Linked DNA regions of Thiorhodovibrio frisius. The protein of the gene in region 2 interacts with the protein of the main gene of each other region in a pairwise test. Links are inferred from orthologs where the notes say so. Each region holds a gene or a part of one and is shown on either strand. Other genes may lie near its edges.

Evidence for each region.
Region 1: the proteins of ligA (region 2) and leuS interact in binary tests that used the Escherichia coli proteins (3 or more experiments, as listed by UniProt). The link is inferred for Thiorhodovibrio frisius from one-to-one orthologs.

Annotation. Positions count from the first base shown.
Region 1 is NZ_CP121471.1:2,734,334-2,742,473, forward strand. What follows is about bases 1-3,191. They hold leuS (leucine--tRNA ligase), read right to left. Parts: upstream 2,794-3,191; coding sequence 208-2,793; downstream 1-207. Other genes in these bases: Thiofri_RS12665 (LPS-assembly lipoprotein LptE), read right to left, coding at 1-129; Thiofri_RS12675 (zinc ribbon-containing protein), read left to right, coding at 2,911-3,191. Outside these bases: more of Thiofri_RS12675, read left to right, coding at 3,192-3,459; Thiofri_RS12680 (toll/interleukin-1 receptor domain-containing protein), read left to right, coding at 3,535-6,675; Thiofri_RS12685 (STAS domain-containing protein), read left to right, coding at 6,776-7,159; Thiofri_RS12690 (ABC transporter substrate-binding protein), read left to right, coding at 7,216-8,140.
Region 2 is NZ_CP121471.1:842,640-850,587, forward strand. Bases 4,918-7,916 are described here. They hold ligA (NAD-dependent DNA ligase LigA), read right to left. Parts: upstream 7,442-7,916; coding sequence 5,393-7,441; downstream 4,918-5,392. Other genes in these bases: Thiofri_RS04205 (hypothetical protein), read right to left, coding at 4,956-5,237; Thiofri_RS04215 (cell division protein ZipA), read right to left, coding at 7,438-7,916. Outside these bases: pufB (light-harvesting antenna LH1, beta subunit), read left to right, coding at 227-367; pufA (light-harvesting antenna LH1, alpha subunit), read left to right, coding at 450-683; pufL (photosynthetic reaction center subunit L), read left to right, coding at 807-1,628; pufM (photosynthetic reaction center subunit M), read left to right, coding at 1,644-2,618; photosynthetic reaction center cytochrome PufC, read left to right, coding at 2,615-3,805; pufB (light-harvesting antenna LH1, beta subunit), read left to right, coding at 3,894-4,034; pufA (light-harvesting antenna LH1, alpha subunit), read left to right, coding at 4,132-4,377; Thiofri_RS04200 (light-harvesting protein), read left to right, coding at 4,586-4,774; more of Thiofri_RS04215, read right to left, coding at 7,917-7,948. UniProt on the Escherichia coli protein: DNA ligase that catalyzes the formation of phosphodiester linkages between 5'-phosphoryl and 3'-hydroxyl groups in double-stranded DNA using NAD as a coenzyme and as the energy source for the reaction.

The DNA.
Region 1 (8,140 bases), 1.9 Mb from region 2 along the record:
CGCCGTTCCGACCGGACCGCCGGACTGAATAAACACCGGACTGTACTCACTGGGGATATCCAGGGCACCGCGCAACTGAAAACCGCAGCCGCTGATCAGCAGCAGCGTGATGATCAGACTCAGGGTCAATCCACCGCCCCCGCTCGTCGGTATTCCGCTGGTCCGCATCCTTTTGATCCGCATCATCCGCCACTCCTCCAGATCGCGTTAACCCACCACCAGATTGACCAGCTTTGCCGGCACCAGAATGACCTTGCGCAGGGTCTTGTCCTCAAGGTGCCGGGCGACGTTCTCATTCCCCAGGGCCGTGGCCTCGATCTCATCGCGCGTAGCTGCCGCCGGCACCTGGATCTTGCCGCGTACCTTGCCGTTGACCTGCACGACATATTCGATGCTGTCCTGCTCCAGCGCCGCCTCGTCCACCGCCGGCCAGCCGGCCTGCAAGATATCTTCGCCGAAGCCCAGCTCGCGCCACAGATGATGGCTGACGTGGGGCGCGATGGGTGCGAGCAGACGCAGCACCAGAGTGAGTCCCTCACGCAAGAGCGCCTGGGCCTCGGGTGTGTCCACCGATAGTTTGTGCAGCACATTCACAATGGTCATGCAGCCCGAAACCACGGTGTTGAACTGCTGGCGTTCGTAGTCGAACAGTGCCTTCTTGAGCGCCAGATGCAACTCGCGACGGGCGTCGGCGAGCGGCTTGTCGAGATCAGCCAGCGCAGCCGTATCGGGTGATTGCGCGCGCACTAACTCGGCCTGGGTCGCCGCGAGATGCCATAGTCGCTTGAGAAAACGCGCGGCACCCTCGACACCCTCGTCGTTCCACTCCAGCGACTGATCCGGCGGTGCGGTGAACATGGTGTAGAGGCGCACGGTATCCGCCCCGTAGCGATCAATCAGCTGCTCGGGATCAACGCCATTATTCTTGGACTTAGACATCTTCTCGATGCCGCCGAAAAACACCGGCTCGCCGTCGGCCTCCAGCACTGCGCCCACCACCTGGCCTTTGTCATCGCGGTTAACCTTGACCTCGGTGGAATTGAACCACTGCTTGCGCCCGTCGGCATCCTCGCGATACCAGGTCTCAGCCACCACCATGCCCTGGGTCAGCAACTGCGCGAAAGGCTCGTCGCAGTCAACCAGGCCCTCGTCGCGCATCAGTTTATGGAAGAAGCGCGCATAGAGCAGATGCAGCACCGCATGCTCAATGCCGCCGACGTATTGATCGACCGGTAGCCAGTAATTGGCCCGCTCATCAAGCATGGCGCTGTCGCAATCGGCCGAGCAGTAGCGCGCGTAATACCAGCTTGATTCGACGAAGGTATCGAAGGTATCGGTCTCGCGGGTCTCGCCGTTTGGCAACTCAAAAAACGCAGGCATCTTTTTCAGTGGCGAGCCCGAGCCATCGACTACCACATCCTCGGGCAACCGCACTGGCAAATTGGTCTCAACGCGCACGCTGCCATCGGCCCCGCGCAGCACCGGCAATGGACAGCCCCAGTAGCGCTGACGCGAGACGCCCCAATCGCGCAGACGGAAGTTAATTCGCTTCTCGCCCCGGCCGCGCTCAGCAAGCCAGTCAGCGATTGCTTCAATGGCATCGTCCGAGGCCAGCCCATCGAAGGGGCCGGAATCGCTCAGAATGCCTTTCTCGATATAAGCGGCCTTGTCGATACCGCAGGGCGCGCCATCGACCGGGATGATGACCTGCTTTTTCGGGATGCCATAGCGCTCGGCAAACTCCCAGTCGCGTTGATCATGCCCGGGCACCGCCATAACCGCGCCGGTGCCATAGCCCATGAGGACGAAGTTGGCCGCATAAATCGGCACTGGCTCGCCACTCACCGGGTGCAGCGCATTGAGCCCAAGCGGGTGGCCCTTCTTCTCCATGGTCTCGATCTCGGCCTCGGAAATACCGCCCTGGCGGCATTCCTCGATAAAGGCCGCCAGCCCGGCATCCTGCTCGGCCATGCGCCGCGCCAGCGGATGCTCGGCCGCGACTGCAACGTAGGTCACACCCATCAAGGTATCGGCGCGGGTAGTGTAGATGCCCAAAGTTTCCTCGGGCGCCTCATCCGAATTCTGAATACCGAAGGTCATCGCCACGCCTTCAGAGCGCCCGATCCAGTTGCGCTGCATGGTGCGCACCTGCTCGGGCCAGCCGTCCAGCCCGTCGAGGGCATCAAGCAACTCCTGGGCATAGTCGGTAATGCGCACTGACCATTGCTCAATCTCGCGCTTCTCGACCGGGGCACCCGAGCGCCAGCCGCGCCCGTCGATGACTTGCTCATTCGCCAGCACGGTTTGATCGACCGGGTCCCAGTTGACCATGGCGGTCGCGCGATAGGCCAGCCCCTTGTCAACCAAGCGCGTAAAAAGCCACTGCTCCCAGCGATAATAATCCGGATCACAGGTCGCCAGTTCGCGCGTCCAGTCGTAGCCAAAGCCGAGCTGCTTGAGCTGGGCTTTCATATACTCGACATTGGTGCGCGTCCATTGCGAGGGCGGAATGCCATGCTTAATGGCTGCGTTTTCCGCCGGCAGACCGAAGGCATCCCAACCCATGGGCTGGAGCACATTTTTGCCAAGCATGCGTTGGTAGCGCGAAATCACGTCTCCGATGGTGTAATTTCGCACATGCCCCATGTGCAAGCGCCCGCTTGGGTACGGAAACATGGACAGGCAGTAGAACTTCTCGCGCGCCGGGTCCTCAATCGCGCGAAAAGACTGGTTGGCATCCCAAAACGCCTGGGCCTCGGCCTCAATGGCCTGGGGATCATAATCGCTGTGCATAAACTGGCCGATGATGGAGCAACGCGAGCAAAACTCGCCTAAGATTGAAAAGACCGCAAAGGATAACGCAAAACCTTCACCAGCCGCGCGAGCGCGCGCTTTCTTAAGGAGCCCCCCATGTCCGATCACCCCTCCGACCGCCCCGACCAGCACAAGCCCGAAACCGTCGATCGCCTGGTCGATGCCTATGAACGCATGCTCGAGCGCACCCGCGAGCGCCTTGATGCCGCCGAGGATTCAACGCCCAAGCTGCGCGATTGGCTGGGAAAAGCCCGCGACCACATGGTCGAACTCGGCGAACTGACGCGCGAGGAAGCCAACCGCGTCGCCGAATACATCGAGCGCGACATTGAAGATGCCGCCAACTATCTGGTCGACACCGGTGAGGAGATGAAAACCTGGTGGCGTTTTGATCTTGAACTGATCGAAGATCGCCTGCTCGACGCCTTCACCAGCGTGGCGGATCAAACCAGCCTGCAACTGCAAGCCTGGGCCGAACGCGCCGAGCAGGCCCGTGGCGAGCGGCGTTACAAGAGCGGCGAGATTACCGGCCCAGGAACCCTGGTGTGCGCCAACTGCGGCGCCCGAGCGCATTTTCCGCGTGCGACCCGGATTTTGGACTGCGCGGAATGTGGCGGTTCAGAATTTCGCCGCGAGCCGTCTTAAGCACTCGCCTGACGCGCCAGCTTTCACTCCAACGCCGGTTCCAATTTAGGCCCAAACGCAGGAAAACCCTCTTTCATGGCTGATTCCAACGCCGACAATGCGGTCACTGCGCCCAAATATCGCGAGTACTGGGCCTTTATCAGCTACTCCCACCGCGACAAGGTCTGGGCGGACTGGCTGCACCGGCGGCTCGAAACCTATCGGGTGCCGAAAAAGCTGATCGGCAGGCCGAACCGCACCGGCCAGGTGCCAAAACGGCTCTACCCAATCTTTCGCGATCGCGAGGAGCTGCCCACCTCGGCCAATCTCGGCTCGGTCATCAGCCAAGCGTTGGAGAATTCCCAGTATCTCGTAGTGATCTGCTCGCCGCGCTCGGCCGCCTCGCAGTGGGTGAATCAGGAAATTCTCGCCTTCAAGGCTCTGGGCAAGGCCGACCGGGTGCTCGCGCTCATTGTTGATGGCGAGCCAAATGCTAGCTCCAAGCCAGGCCAAGAGGAGCAGGAATGTTTTCCCGAGGCGCTGCGCTATGAACTGAATGCTGACGGCACCCTGTCGGGACAACCCGCTGAGCCTGTTGCCGGCGATGCCCGGCCCTTTGCCGATGGCAAGCGCAATGCCCTGTTCAAACTGCTCGCGGGTCTGCTCGGTGTCGACTACGCGATTTTGAACGACCGCGAGCACAAGCGCCGCCTGGTCCGCACGCTGGTTGGCGCCACTCTAGTCTTCAGCCTCGCCGCTGGCGCACTTGGCATCTGGGCTGTACAAGAGCAGCGCCGGCTACGCGACCTGCAAAGCGAGCATCAAAAAACGCTCGAGCAGCGTGATCGCGCCCTGCGCAATCTAGCCGGCATCTATCTGCATCAAGCCGAACAGGCGCTGGAGCGCAACCAAAACGGCCCGGCGCTGCTGCGCCTGGCCGCTTCGCTCGACAGCTTCGACACCCTGGGCGCGCGCGTCGCTGCCGGCTTTGCCCTGCCCGGCTTGGTCCCCGAGTTGGCGCGTTGGCCGCTGCACGACTCCTCAGTTCAAGCAATGCGAGTTGTGGAGCATCAGGGAACACAACTGCTCGTCAGCGCTGCCATGAACGGCCCGCTGCAAGTGCTCCGTCTGCAGGATCTCGAGCCCATCGCCAACTTTGAGCCAGTGCCTTGGGTTTCAGCGTTAGCCTCAGATGCCCGTGGCCGGATCATCGCCGCAGGGTTGGACGGGGTGCGGCTGCTCGATCCCGCCACCGGCGAGAATCAACTATTGCCAGAGCTGAGTGCGCCGGGCGTCATGTATCGCCTATCGCCAGACGGCACTTTGGCGACTGCACTCAACCCGACGCAAGGCATGATCCGCTTGTTATCAATCCCGGACGGCCGAGTTTTGGCCGAGCTAACACCAGAGCCGCTCGACTGGAAACCGAGCGGCGCGATGCGCTTTAGCGATGACGGCACAAAACTCGCAGCGGGGGGAACTGAAGGCGCCGTGCAGGTCTGGAGCACGGTCGTCGCAGAGGATGAGACGAAGGACGATAGCGCTGGCGAGACAGGAGACGCGGTCGGAAACGACGCCGAGCAGACTCCCGGGACCAACACCAAACCAATCGCCCCTGTCGCCGTCTTCACTGGTCTTGAAAGCACCGTCAGCGCCCTCGCCTTTTCCGCCGATGCAAACCTGCTGGCCGCCGGTGAGGGGCAGTTCCTCGGCGGGCCAGGCACAGTGGAGATTCTGGTCTGGAACCTCAATCACGATCCAGCCGCCCCAGTTTCCGCACCCTCACAGCCGCTTGCCCGGCTAAAAGGCCATGAGCAGCAAATCAACCACCTAGCATTCTCCCAGGATGGACGCCTGCTCGCTTCCAGCTCAGACGCCGACAGCCAGATCCGACTGTGGGATGTCGAGGCATTCAACCCAGAACTCTTCGATAACCCGCGCTTTGAGTTTCAGCCCCTGGCGGTGCTTCCCCAGCTCACCCCTGTCACCGCCATGCAATTTGCCAGCGGCGGCGCCCTGCTGGTGCTTGGCGACAGCGCCGGATACGCCCGCCTGCTCGACACCGACAGCGTCATTGGCATGCGCCGACAAACCCCCGACCCCTTCAGCCTGAGCGCCGCCACGCCGGTCGCCGGCCGCCTCGCACTGCTTCAGCCCGGCGGACAGGTGCGGGTTTTCGAGATATCCCAGCAAGAGGCAAAACAACACGAGATCGCGCGTTTCAGCGTCGACCCCATGACCTCGGCACTGGCCATCAGCCAAGATGGCCGGGAAATCGCCTGGGCTGCCGGCGAGCGCCTTGTGATCAAACCAATGGTTGATCAGCCCAATCACCAGCGGCCCGATGCCGAGCCAACAAATAACCAGGATGATCCAACAGACAGGCCAGAGGTCCAAGGCTTTGCCGTCCAGGGTCCGGTGCAGGCCCTGGCCTTTTCGCCTGATGCCAGACTTCTGGCCGTAGGCGGTCCCGGCCGCCTGAGTCTGCATGAGCGGTCATCCGGCAACCGGCTTGAGTACTGGGAACACCCCGCCGGTGCGGCCGCCAACATGCAGGCGATCAGCTTCAGCCAGGATGGGCGCTTCCTCGCGCTCACAACCACGGCCGACCCCGCCGTGCTGAATACCGCAGACCTGACACCGCAGACAATCGACACCCAGGGTCAGGGTGTTTTCGCCCTCGCCTTTGTCCCTGCTGTTGATGGCAGCCCCGCCGTTCTGCTCGCCGCCTGCCAGGACGGTCTGGTGCGACGCTGGCGTCTCGACGACTGGCAAGCGCTTGAGCCACTGCGCGGCTTCGAGCAACTGGTCGCCACCCTGGCCGCGAGCGCTGACGGGCAACTCGTTGCCGCCACCTCAGGGCCAATGCTGCAACTCTGGAGCGCCGCCGATGGCAACCTGCTGCATCGCGAGCGCACCAACGGCATGGCGATTGACGCGCTGCATTTCCTGCGCGATGGCGCCACATTAAGCTGGAGCTCAAGCTACCTGAACACCCTTGCTGCCGCAGACCTCCAACGCGGCCCGCTGCCACCCCTGCTCGCGGATATCCATGCCAGACTGGACCTAGGGCTGCCATACCGACTTGATCAAAACGGCACACCAGTGGCGCGCAGCCCATCGGAGTTAGCGGACCAGCGCTTGCAGGCGATCATCCAAGGCGAGTTTCCCTGGCCGATTGAAAAAACAGGTCTGAGCGAAGCAGCCTTCCGGCGAGTAAAAACCCTGGTGCGCTAGGAAACCATCAGTGCCAAAATACCGCCCCCCCGAAGAATGAACCCATGGGGTTCAAATTCATGCTCATGGTCCCGGCCATCCTGGAGCATGAATCCCTGTGATGCCGAGTAACGGCCAACACCTCGACCGGAACACCAATTCGATGGATATTTTAGTTGAAAAACAGTCTGATGCACTTGTCTTTGTCATCAAGGGGCGGCTCGATGGAAGCACCGCCCCAAGGCTGCAAGAGCAGTTGATCAGCCAGCTTGCTGCCGCGCCCGTGGTTATCCTTGATTGTGCCGCGCTCGATTACATCTCGAGTGCCGGACTGCGGGTACTGTTGCTGGCCACGAAAGAGTGCAAGAAAGCCAAGCGGCCATTTGGCATCTGCAATCTTCAAAATGAGGTTCAGGAGGTCTTCAAGATGAGTGGCTTCAGTTCCATCATCGGTATCTTTGACTCGCGCGAACAGGCGCTCGAGAAACTCGTGCCGCCTGCCTGAGCCGAGCCGTTAAACCCGTGATGCTGAATCTGCGACCTTTGGTCCTTTGCGCGGCAATGCTCGCCTCGTCACTGGGGCTCGCCGAGTCGCCCCTGCCCGCAGCGGTGCCCGCACCGATACCAGCACCGCAGGACGGCGACAATCCACTGACGTCAGTGCGCATCGCCTTGCAATGGAGCCCGCAGAGCCAGTTCGCTGGTTTTTATCTGGCCCGAGAGCAGGGTTTTTACGCGGCGGCCGGGGCGGATGTGCGCTTTGTGCATACCAACGCCAACCGCTCATCGCTTGATTGGCTGCTACAGGGCGATGCCGAGCTTGCCACTGCCTTTCTCGCCGATGCCATGGTGGCTGCCGCCAACGCCGACAGCCCTGATGATGACGCTGGCGATGCCCCTGGCGAACAAAGTGGCGATGCCACTAGAAATGACAGTGGCGATGACAGCAGCGATAACATGCCGGGACTCGCCCGTCCGGTGCTGATCGGCCAACTGGTGCAGCGGTCCAACCTGATGCTGTTGGCGTGGAAGGATCACGGCATCGAGCATCTTGAGGATCTCAACGGCCAGCGCATCAGCCTCTGGCCTGGGCCTTTCACGGCTGCTATTCAAGCCCTGCTGACAGGCCGCCAGATCACACCCGAACTGATCCCACAATACGGCACCGTGAATCTCTTCCTGCACGGTGGCGTCTCCGCCTGCGCTGCCATGGAATACAACGAATACCATCGCATCTGGCAGGCGGGTATCGATGAGGACCGCCTGACGGCCTTCCTGCTGCGTGATTTTGGATTCGATTTCCCCGAGGATGGGCTTTACGCCCGCTCCGACTGGCTTGAAGAGCACAGCGACTTGCCGCAGCGCTTGTGGCAGGCGACGCTTAAGGGCTGGGAATACGCGCGCACCCATCCGCAGCAGGCCATCGACCTAGTGATGGCCGAAGCTGAACGCGCCGGAGTCCCGTCAAACCGCCCCCATCAAGGCT
Region 2 (7,948 bases):
TTCGTGGTTGGTTGCCGGAGCAAGAGTTGCTGCGGGAACCGACTCGTTTAGAGCTTCAGTGGTGCCTGTCGATTTGTCATGCACCCAAGAAGCGCATGGCCGCCCGGGTCGTACGGGCACTTGGTCCGTTGGGGCAGTTTTGTCCCAACAAACAAGATGGTGCGTTGCAAGCGCGCCGAAAACCTAAGCCGCAAGGCTCAACTCACTCTCTAGAGAGGATTTCATCATGGCTGAAAAATCAACCACCGGTCTGACTGAAGCAGAATCAAAAGAATTTCACGAGCTTTTCATGGCCAGCATGACCCTTTGGTTTGGTTTGGTTGTTCTTGCTCACGTTCTGTCTTGGATGTACCGCCCCTGGCTGTAAGCCCTTCGAGCTAGTCCGACCGACCTTTCTTTTTAGCAGATGCCGATGTTCGGCACTGTGACACGCACTTGGAGATGACACAATGAACGCAAAAAGCTTCGACGGTATGCACAAACTGTGGATGATCATGAACCCGGTTTCCACGCTTTGGGCCATCTTTATTTTCCAGATCTTCCTGGGTCTGCTGATCCACATGGTTGTGCTGAGCTCTGACCTGAACTGGCATGATGATCAGATTCCTGTCGGTTATCAGCTGCAGGGCGAGACGTTGCCTGTCAACCTCGAAATGAAAGCAGCACTGAAAGACGCCCAATAAACGGTCTTTATCGGATGGTGCTGACCGGGGCGTACTCGCCCCCCGGGTTTGCGCGTCGGTCAGCATCCGAATTGCTATGTGGAGGCAGCAGGTCATGGTGTCTCCCCAGCAGAGGAAATTACGATGGCCTTGCTAAATTTTGAGAAAAAATACCGCGTACGCGGTGGGACGTTGGTCGGGGGAGACCTGTTTGACTTTTGGGTGGGGCCGTTTTATGTCGGCTTCTTCGGAGTCTCGGCGGTCTTCTTCGCGACCCTCGGTACCATGCTGATCTTATTTGGAGCGGCAATTGGGCCGACATTAAACATCTGGCAAATCAGTATTGCCCCGCCTGATCTAAGCGTTGGTCTTGGATTTGCGCCGATCAGGGAAGGCGGTTTGTGGCAGGTAATCACCATTTGTGCAGTTGGGGCCTTTGTGTCCTGGGCGCTGCGGCAAGTTGAGATTGCCCGCAAGTTGGGCATGGGGCTGCATGTACCCTTTGCCTTCTCGTTCGCGATTTTGGCGTACCTCACCCTGGTGTTCTTCCGCCCGGTGTTACTGGGTGCGTGGGGACATGCTTTCCCATACGGATTGTTCAGTCACCTTGACTGGGTTTCCAATGTCGGCTACCAGACCCTACACTTCCACTACAACCCAGCGCACATGCTGGCGATCAGTTTCTTCTTCATTAACACGCTGGCGCTGGCAATGCACGGTTCTCTGATCCTGTCCGTGGTGAATCCGCAGAAAGGTGAGGAAGTGAAGACCGCTGAGCACGAGAACACGGTTTTCCGTGACATCGTGGGTTACTCCATTGGAGCCTTGGCTATCCATCGCCTGGGTCTGTTTCTGGCGATCAACGCGGCTTTCTGGAGTGCGGTCTGCATGATTCTGACCGGTCCCTTCTGGACGCGCGGTTGGCCAGAATGGTGGATGTGGTGGCCCAACCTTCCAATCTGGTAACCTGAGGACACCAAAATGCCTGAATATCAAAATATCTTTAACAAGGTACAGGTTCGCGAACCTGCTTACCCTGGTGTCGAACTCCCGAAAGGCAGTCTGCCACGCGTCGGCAAGCCGATTTTCAGTTACTGGCTTGGAAAGATTGGCGATGCGCAGATTGGACCGTTGTACCTTGGGGGTTGGGGCATCGCCTCACTGATCTCCGGCTTTATCGCTCTTGAGGTTATCGGTCTGAACATGCTGGCATCGGTCGGCTGGGACCCGCGGCTTTTCCTCAAGGAATTCTTCTGGTTGGGTCTGGAGCCGCCGCCGCCTGCATACGGCCTGAGCATCCCGCCCCTGGCAGAAGGTGGCTGGTGGTTAATCGCTGGTTTATTTCTGACCATGTCCCTCCTGCTGTGGTGGGTGCGAGTCTACAAGCGGGCGAAAGATCTTGGCATGGGTACCCACCTGTCCTGGGCCTTTGCTGTCGCGATCCTGTTTTTCCTGACACTCGGCTTTATCCGCCCGGTGCTCATGGGAAGCTGGGGAGAGGCACCACCGTTTGGCATCTTCCCGCATCTTGACTGGACAGCGGCGATTTCGATTCGCTACGGGAACTTCTACTACAATCCCTTCCACGGGTTGTCGATCGCCTTTATGTACGGTTCAGCCGTTCTGTTCGCGATGCACGGTGGCACCATTTTGGCCGTCTCTCGTTACGGTGGTGATCGCGAGATCGATCAGATCACGGATCGCGGTACTGCAGCTGAGCGCGCCATGTTGTTCTGGCGCTGGTGCATGGGCTTCAATGCCAGCATGGAATCCATCCATCGCTGGGCCTGGTGGTTCGCAGTCTTCTGCATCATTAACTCCATACTGGGTATTATCTTGACCGGCACCGTCGTAGACAACTGGTACCTTTGGGCAGTGAAACACGGCGTAGCACCCAGCTACCCATCTGAGCTGACCATCGATAATCCCTACCTGACGCAGGGGGTGGCGCAATGAAACAGCGAAATCATCACGCGCTGGCACTTCTGAGTCTCGGAGTAGCCGCGTTCATCACAGGTTGCGATTTTCCGCCGCAAGACGTGGTACAGACCGGCTACCGTGGTTTGGGCATGCAGCAAAACTACAACCCGAAACTGTTGCAGAAAGTCATCGACGCCACTCAGGTGCCGGATGCGATTCCTGCGGCGACCCCGGGTGGAGCATTGGCCAAGGACGTCTACAAAAACGTCCAGGTTCTCGGCGACCTGTCGGTCAACGAGTTCAACCGCACCATGGTGGCACTGACCACCTGGGTTGCTCCGAACGAAGGCTGCACCTACTGCCACGAGGGCACGAACTGGGAGTCTGATGGCGTCTACACCAAGATCGCCTCGCGGCGCATGTTGGAAATGACCCGTGACACAAACAGCAACTGGACGGGTCACGTGGCAGATACCGGTGTGACCTGCTACACCTGCCATCGTGGCAAACCCGTACCGGAGCATGTCTGGACGACCGATCCTGGTCCGGATATTCCGTCTGTTTTCCCGTCAAATGGGCAAAATACGATCGGCTACAACGTGGCTTATACCGCGCTGCCGTTCGATCCATTCACGCCCTTCCTGTTGGGAGAAAATGAAATCCGAGTCTCGGGCAACACCGACCTGCGCAATACCAACCGCAAGTCGATCAAGCAGGCGGAGTGGACCTTTGCACTGATGACCCACTTCTCCGAGGCGCTTGGCGTGAACTGCACCTATTGCCATAACAGCCGGGCCTTCATGGACTGGAATCAGAGCACACCCAAGCGTGTGCCGGCGTGGCATGCGATTCGCAATGTGCGAGACATCAACATCCAGTATGTCGAGCCATTGGGCGAGGTGTTGCCTGCGTCGCGCAAAGGACCGCTTGGCGATCCGTTCAAGGTGAACTGCTTAACCTGTCACCAAGGCGCCTACAAGCCATTGTTCGGCGTGCCCATGGCGAAGGACTATCCGGCGCTTTATGAAACGGCGGCTGTAGAGGAAGAGGCACCGGCTGAAGCGGCTCCTGCTGCGGAAGCTGAGGCAGCTCCTGCTGAAGCAGTACCGGTCGCGGAAGCTCCGGCTGAAGCAGCTCCAGTTGAAGCAGCTCCCGCTGCGGAAGCTGAGGCGGCTCCTGCTGAAGCAGCACCGGCAGCACCCCCGGTGCCCGCAGACCGGTAGGGTCAGGTTCATCTCGGTTGAACCCGCTGAAACCAATTGACATTTGACAAGGCCCTCGGGCCTATCCAAAAACAAAGAGGAAATTACCGTGGCTGAAAAGACTGCTACAGGATTGACAGAAAGCGAGGCCAAAGAATTCCACGGACTTTTTATGGCCAGCATGACGCTTTGGTTTGGTTTGGTTGTTCTTGCTCACATCTTGTCCTGGTTGTACCGCCCTTGGCTGTAATGCCGCGGACGATTTGAGACGCATCATGAACGTGTAATCTAGCGGGTCGATAGATGCTTTAAACAGCGTCTATCACCGCTAACATGGGGAAAATAAAGTGAGTAACGACAACTTCACCGGAACGTACAAGATGTGGATGTTTATCGATCCTCGGAGGGCGCTGCTTTTTATTGCATCCTTCCAGATATTGCTCGGTATCCTGATCCACATGATCGTGCTCGGGTCTGACCTGAACTGGCACAGTGACGGCATTCCCAAGTTTTACTTCCCAAACGCTGCTGAGGCTTCGGCACCAATTGATATGTCGCCCATTCCTTCAGCAAGAAACTTCAAGTTCGACTGATTACCCCTTGTTGGGTTTCGGATGGGCCGCTGCAGTGAGCCGGTTCGGCTTGTTGCAGCGGCTTGTTGCATTCATTTTTGGTCGTCGCGCATCTGGATGCCTAATTGTACCGTCCTGTACTGTAATCGAAGGTAGTGAACATCATGTGCTTTTCACAGGATGGCTCAACCCCTTTTAATTAGGGTTGAACATGCATAAAGTCTGGAAAATGATTGACCCGGGTCGAGTGGTCCTCACCATTTTTGGTTTCCAGGCTATGCTCGGGCTGCTGGTTCATTCCATTGTGCTCGGAGCTGACCCTAACTGGCCGGATGATGGTAGCGCGCCCATAAGCAGCCCGTCTGAAATGCTCTCTGAGCTCGATCCCAAAAATCAATCCGAGCGCTTGGCTCGTTAGGTCTTGGTCCGCAAAGATAGGCCAGGCTCGCAGCAAAATTAGAAGCTGCTCTTTGGCCGCCCTGGGTTATGAAGGCAGCGTTTTGCGCTGTTTTTTTTTGCCTAAAAAATACGGTCGATTCGTGCCAGGATGGTGGTTTGGCATCACGGTGTGCCCATCAGCAGATACGGAAGGAGAAAACCTAATGGATGCCCGGCGTTTTCTTGCCGATCTTGGTCACTGAAATTACCTGGGCAGGCTGGTCCTGATCTGGGTAGTAAGGTCGCTCACCACCGCGACCGTCAAGATCGGCCAGTTCTTTTTCCCGCGCCGAAATGAGTCCGAAACACTGACGCACGTCCTCGATTGTCGCTTCCGAGAGGGGGTGCTTCATGCCCGGTGGCGGGGTTACGTCCTTAACGATGGCAGCCAGTGTCTTGCGCATGGCGATTAATATCTGCTGTTCTTTGCTGAGGTCGTGCATCCGGGAGTCTCCTTTTGGGATTGCTTGGATCTGGTGGCTCACAGTTGGGGTGCTAACCTTGTCGATCTGGTCAGCCAGAATTGGGGCTGGTTGGCGTTTGCGAAAGAGGAGCGGAGAGGTTGGGTGCTTAAGGATTCAGAGCCCGCCTAGCGAGGCTAGCTATTCGGACCAGGGTCGGCAAGCAGCAACCGCAGTTGGGTTTCGTCGAGAATGGGGATGCCGAGTTGGGCGGCCTTGGTCGCCTTGCTACCGGGGTTCTCGCCGGCGACCACATAGTCGGTGTTGGATGAGACAGAGCTTGTTACTTTGGCGCCCCTGGCGATCAGCTCTGCTTTGATGTAGTCTCTCGGGCGCGTGAGGGTGCCGGTCAGGACAAAGGTTCTGCCAGTCAGGGGCTGCTCCTGGTTGTCGTGGGGACGCGGTGGGTCGGGCCAGTGCAGCCGGGCCCCACTGGGGTCGATGAGTTGCGCGATTACCTCGCGATTGTGGTCTTGGGCAAAGAAGCTGCGAATGTGCTGGGCGACCGTCTGGCCCACGCCATCAATGGCGACCAGGGCCTCTTCATCGGCCTGCATCAGCGACTCCAGGGTGCCAAAGTGCGAGGCCAGCACACTGGCCATGGTTTCGCCTACTTCGCGAATGCCAAGCGCGTGGATGAATCGGGCCAGGGTTGTCTCGCGGCTTTGGTCCAGGGCGGTGAGCAGATTGGTTGCGGATTTCTCGCCCATACGTGGCAGATTGGCGAGTTGCTCTGTGTTAAGCGCAAACAGATCAGCCGGGGTTTTGACCAAGTCCTGTTCAATGAGTTGTTCAATGAGTTTGTCGCCGAGGCCGTCGATGTCGAGCGCGCGGCGCGAGGCAAAATGCTTGAGCGCCTCTTTGCGTTGAGCGGCGCAGATGAGGCCGCCACTGCAACGCGCGACTGCTTCGCCCTCGGCGCGGATCACATCTGAGCCGCACACTGGACAGTGCGCGGGCAGGGCGACCGGCTCGGTGTCTGGAGGTCGCAGAGAGGCGACCACGCCGACGACCTCGGGGATGACGTCGCCAGCGCGGCGCACGATGACGGTATCGCCAACGCGCACATCCTTGCGGTGGACTTCATCGATGTTGTGCAAGGTGGCGTTGGAGACGGTGACCCCGGCAACATCGACCGGCTCCAGCCGGGCTACCGGTGTGACAGCGCCTGTGCGTCCGACCTGGAATTCCACCGCTCGCACCCGGGTTTGCTCTTCGCGCGCAGGGTACTTGAAGGCAATGGCCCAGATGGGATCGCGTGCGCGAAAACCGAGCCGTCGCTGGGCGGTCAGGTCATCAACCTTAAACACCACACCATCGATTTCGTAATCGAGCCCGTCGCGCCGCGCGGCCATGGCCTCCTGGTATTGGATGCAGCCCTCGGCTCCGGTCACGCAGGTCGACTCAGGCGAAATACGCAGCCCGAAGGCGCGCAGATGCGCGAGTGCGTCGCTCTGCGTCGAGCCAAGATTGCCACCTTCGACGGCGCCGAAGCCGTAACAGAATATGGCCAGCGGTCGGCTGGCGGTGATGGTCGGGTCGAGCTGGCGCAGGCTGCCGGCGGCGGCATTGCGGGGGTTCTTAACGGGTGTCTGACCGTTATCGAGCATGCGCTGCTTGAGCGCTTCGAAGCCGGCAAGCGGCAGATATACCTCACCGCGTACCTCAAGCAGCCGCGGCCAACCCGTGCCGCGCAGTCGTAGCGGCACGGCACCAATGGTGCGCACCTGGGCCGTGACATCCTCGCCAGTGCGCCCATCGCCGCGGGTGGCAGCTCGCGTCAGCAGGCCGTCTTCATAAACCAGACTGATGGCGAGGCCATCAAGCTTTGGCTCGGCGACATAGTGCACTTGCTCGATGCCGAGTTCACGACGGATGCGCTGATCGAAGTCGCGCAGGTCATCGGCAGTCCGGGCGTTGCCGAGCGAGAGCATGGGCGCGAGATGCTCCGCTGGCGCGAAACGCTCGGCCGGCGATGCACCAACCCGCTGAGTGGGCGAGTCTGGCGTGCGCAAGTCGGGGTGCTGTTCTTCGATTTGCTGGAGCTCGCGCAGCAGGGCGTCGAATTCGGCGTCCGGGATTTCCGGGTCATCAAGAACGTAATAGCGATAATTGTGATGCTCGAGTAGGGTTCGCAGTTCGCTTGCGCGTGCTGCGCTCGAGCCCGCCGGGATTTTGTCTTTCATCGGTCAGTGCGGCCGCCCTGACCCCTGTCGCTATCAGGGTCGGCGTAATCAATAACAGCATTGCGCAGGCTCTCAATGCGCTTGACGCTGATTGGCCGATGCTGGGCGTCCTCAATCTCGGCAGTCAACTCGCGCGCCAGGGATTTGGCCGTCGTTAGCATGGCGTCAAGAGCCTCGATGTCTTGATACTCGCCGTGCATCTGGGTAAAGAGCGCTATGCCGCGCGTCTCAAAGTCAGCCATTGCCTCGTTTGGATCAGGATACAAGGGGAAATTGCCGGGCTGAACAAGATTGGCCATGCTAAACAGGGTGCATGGCTGGCTTGGGTCGCCATCAATCCGATGAAAGATGTCTTTGCTACCAATGACCAACAAATGCCGGCCGGCAGCGGCGAGAATGTCACGGCCCGACAGGTTGCCATCACGGGCCACCACAAAGACCTGGATGACGGGCCCTTTTTCAGTGTTGGTAACAATGCCGGCAATATCTGCCGGGTCCACCTCGCCG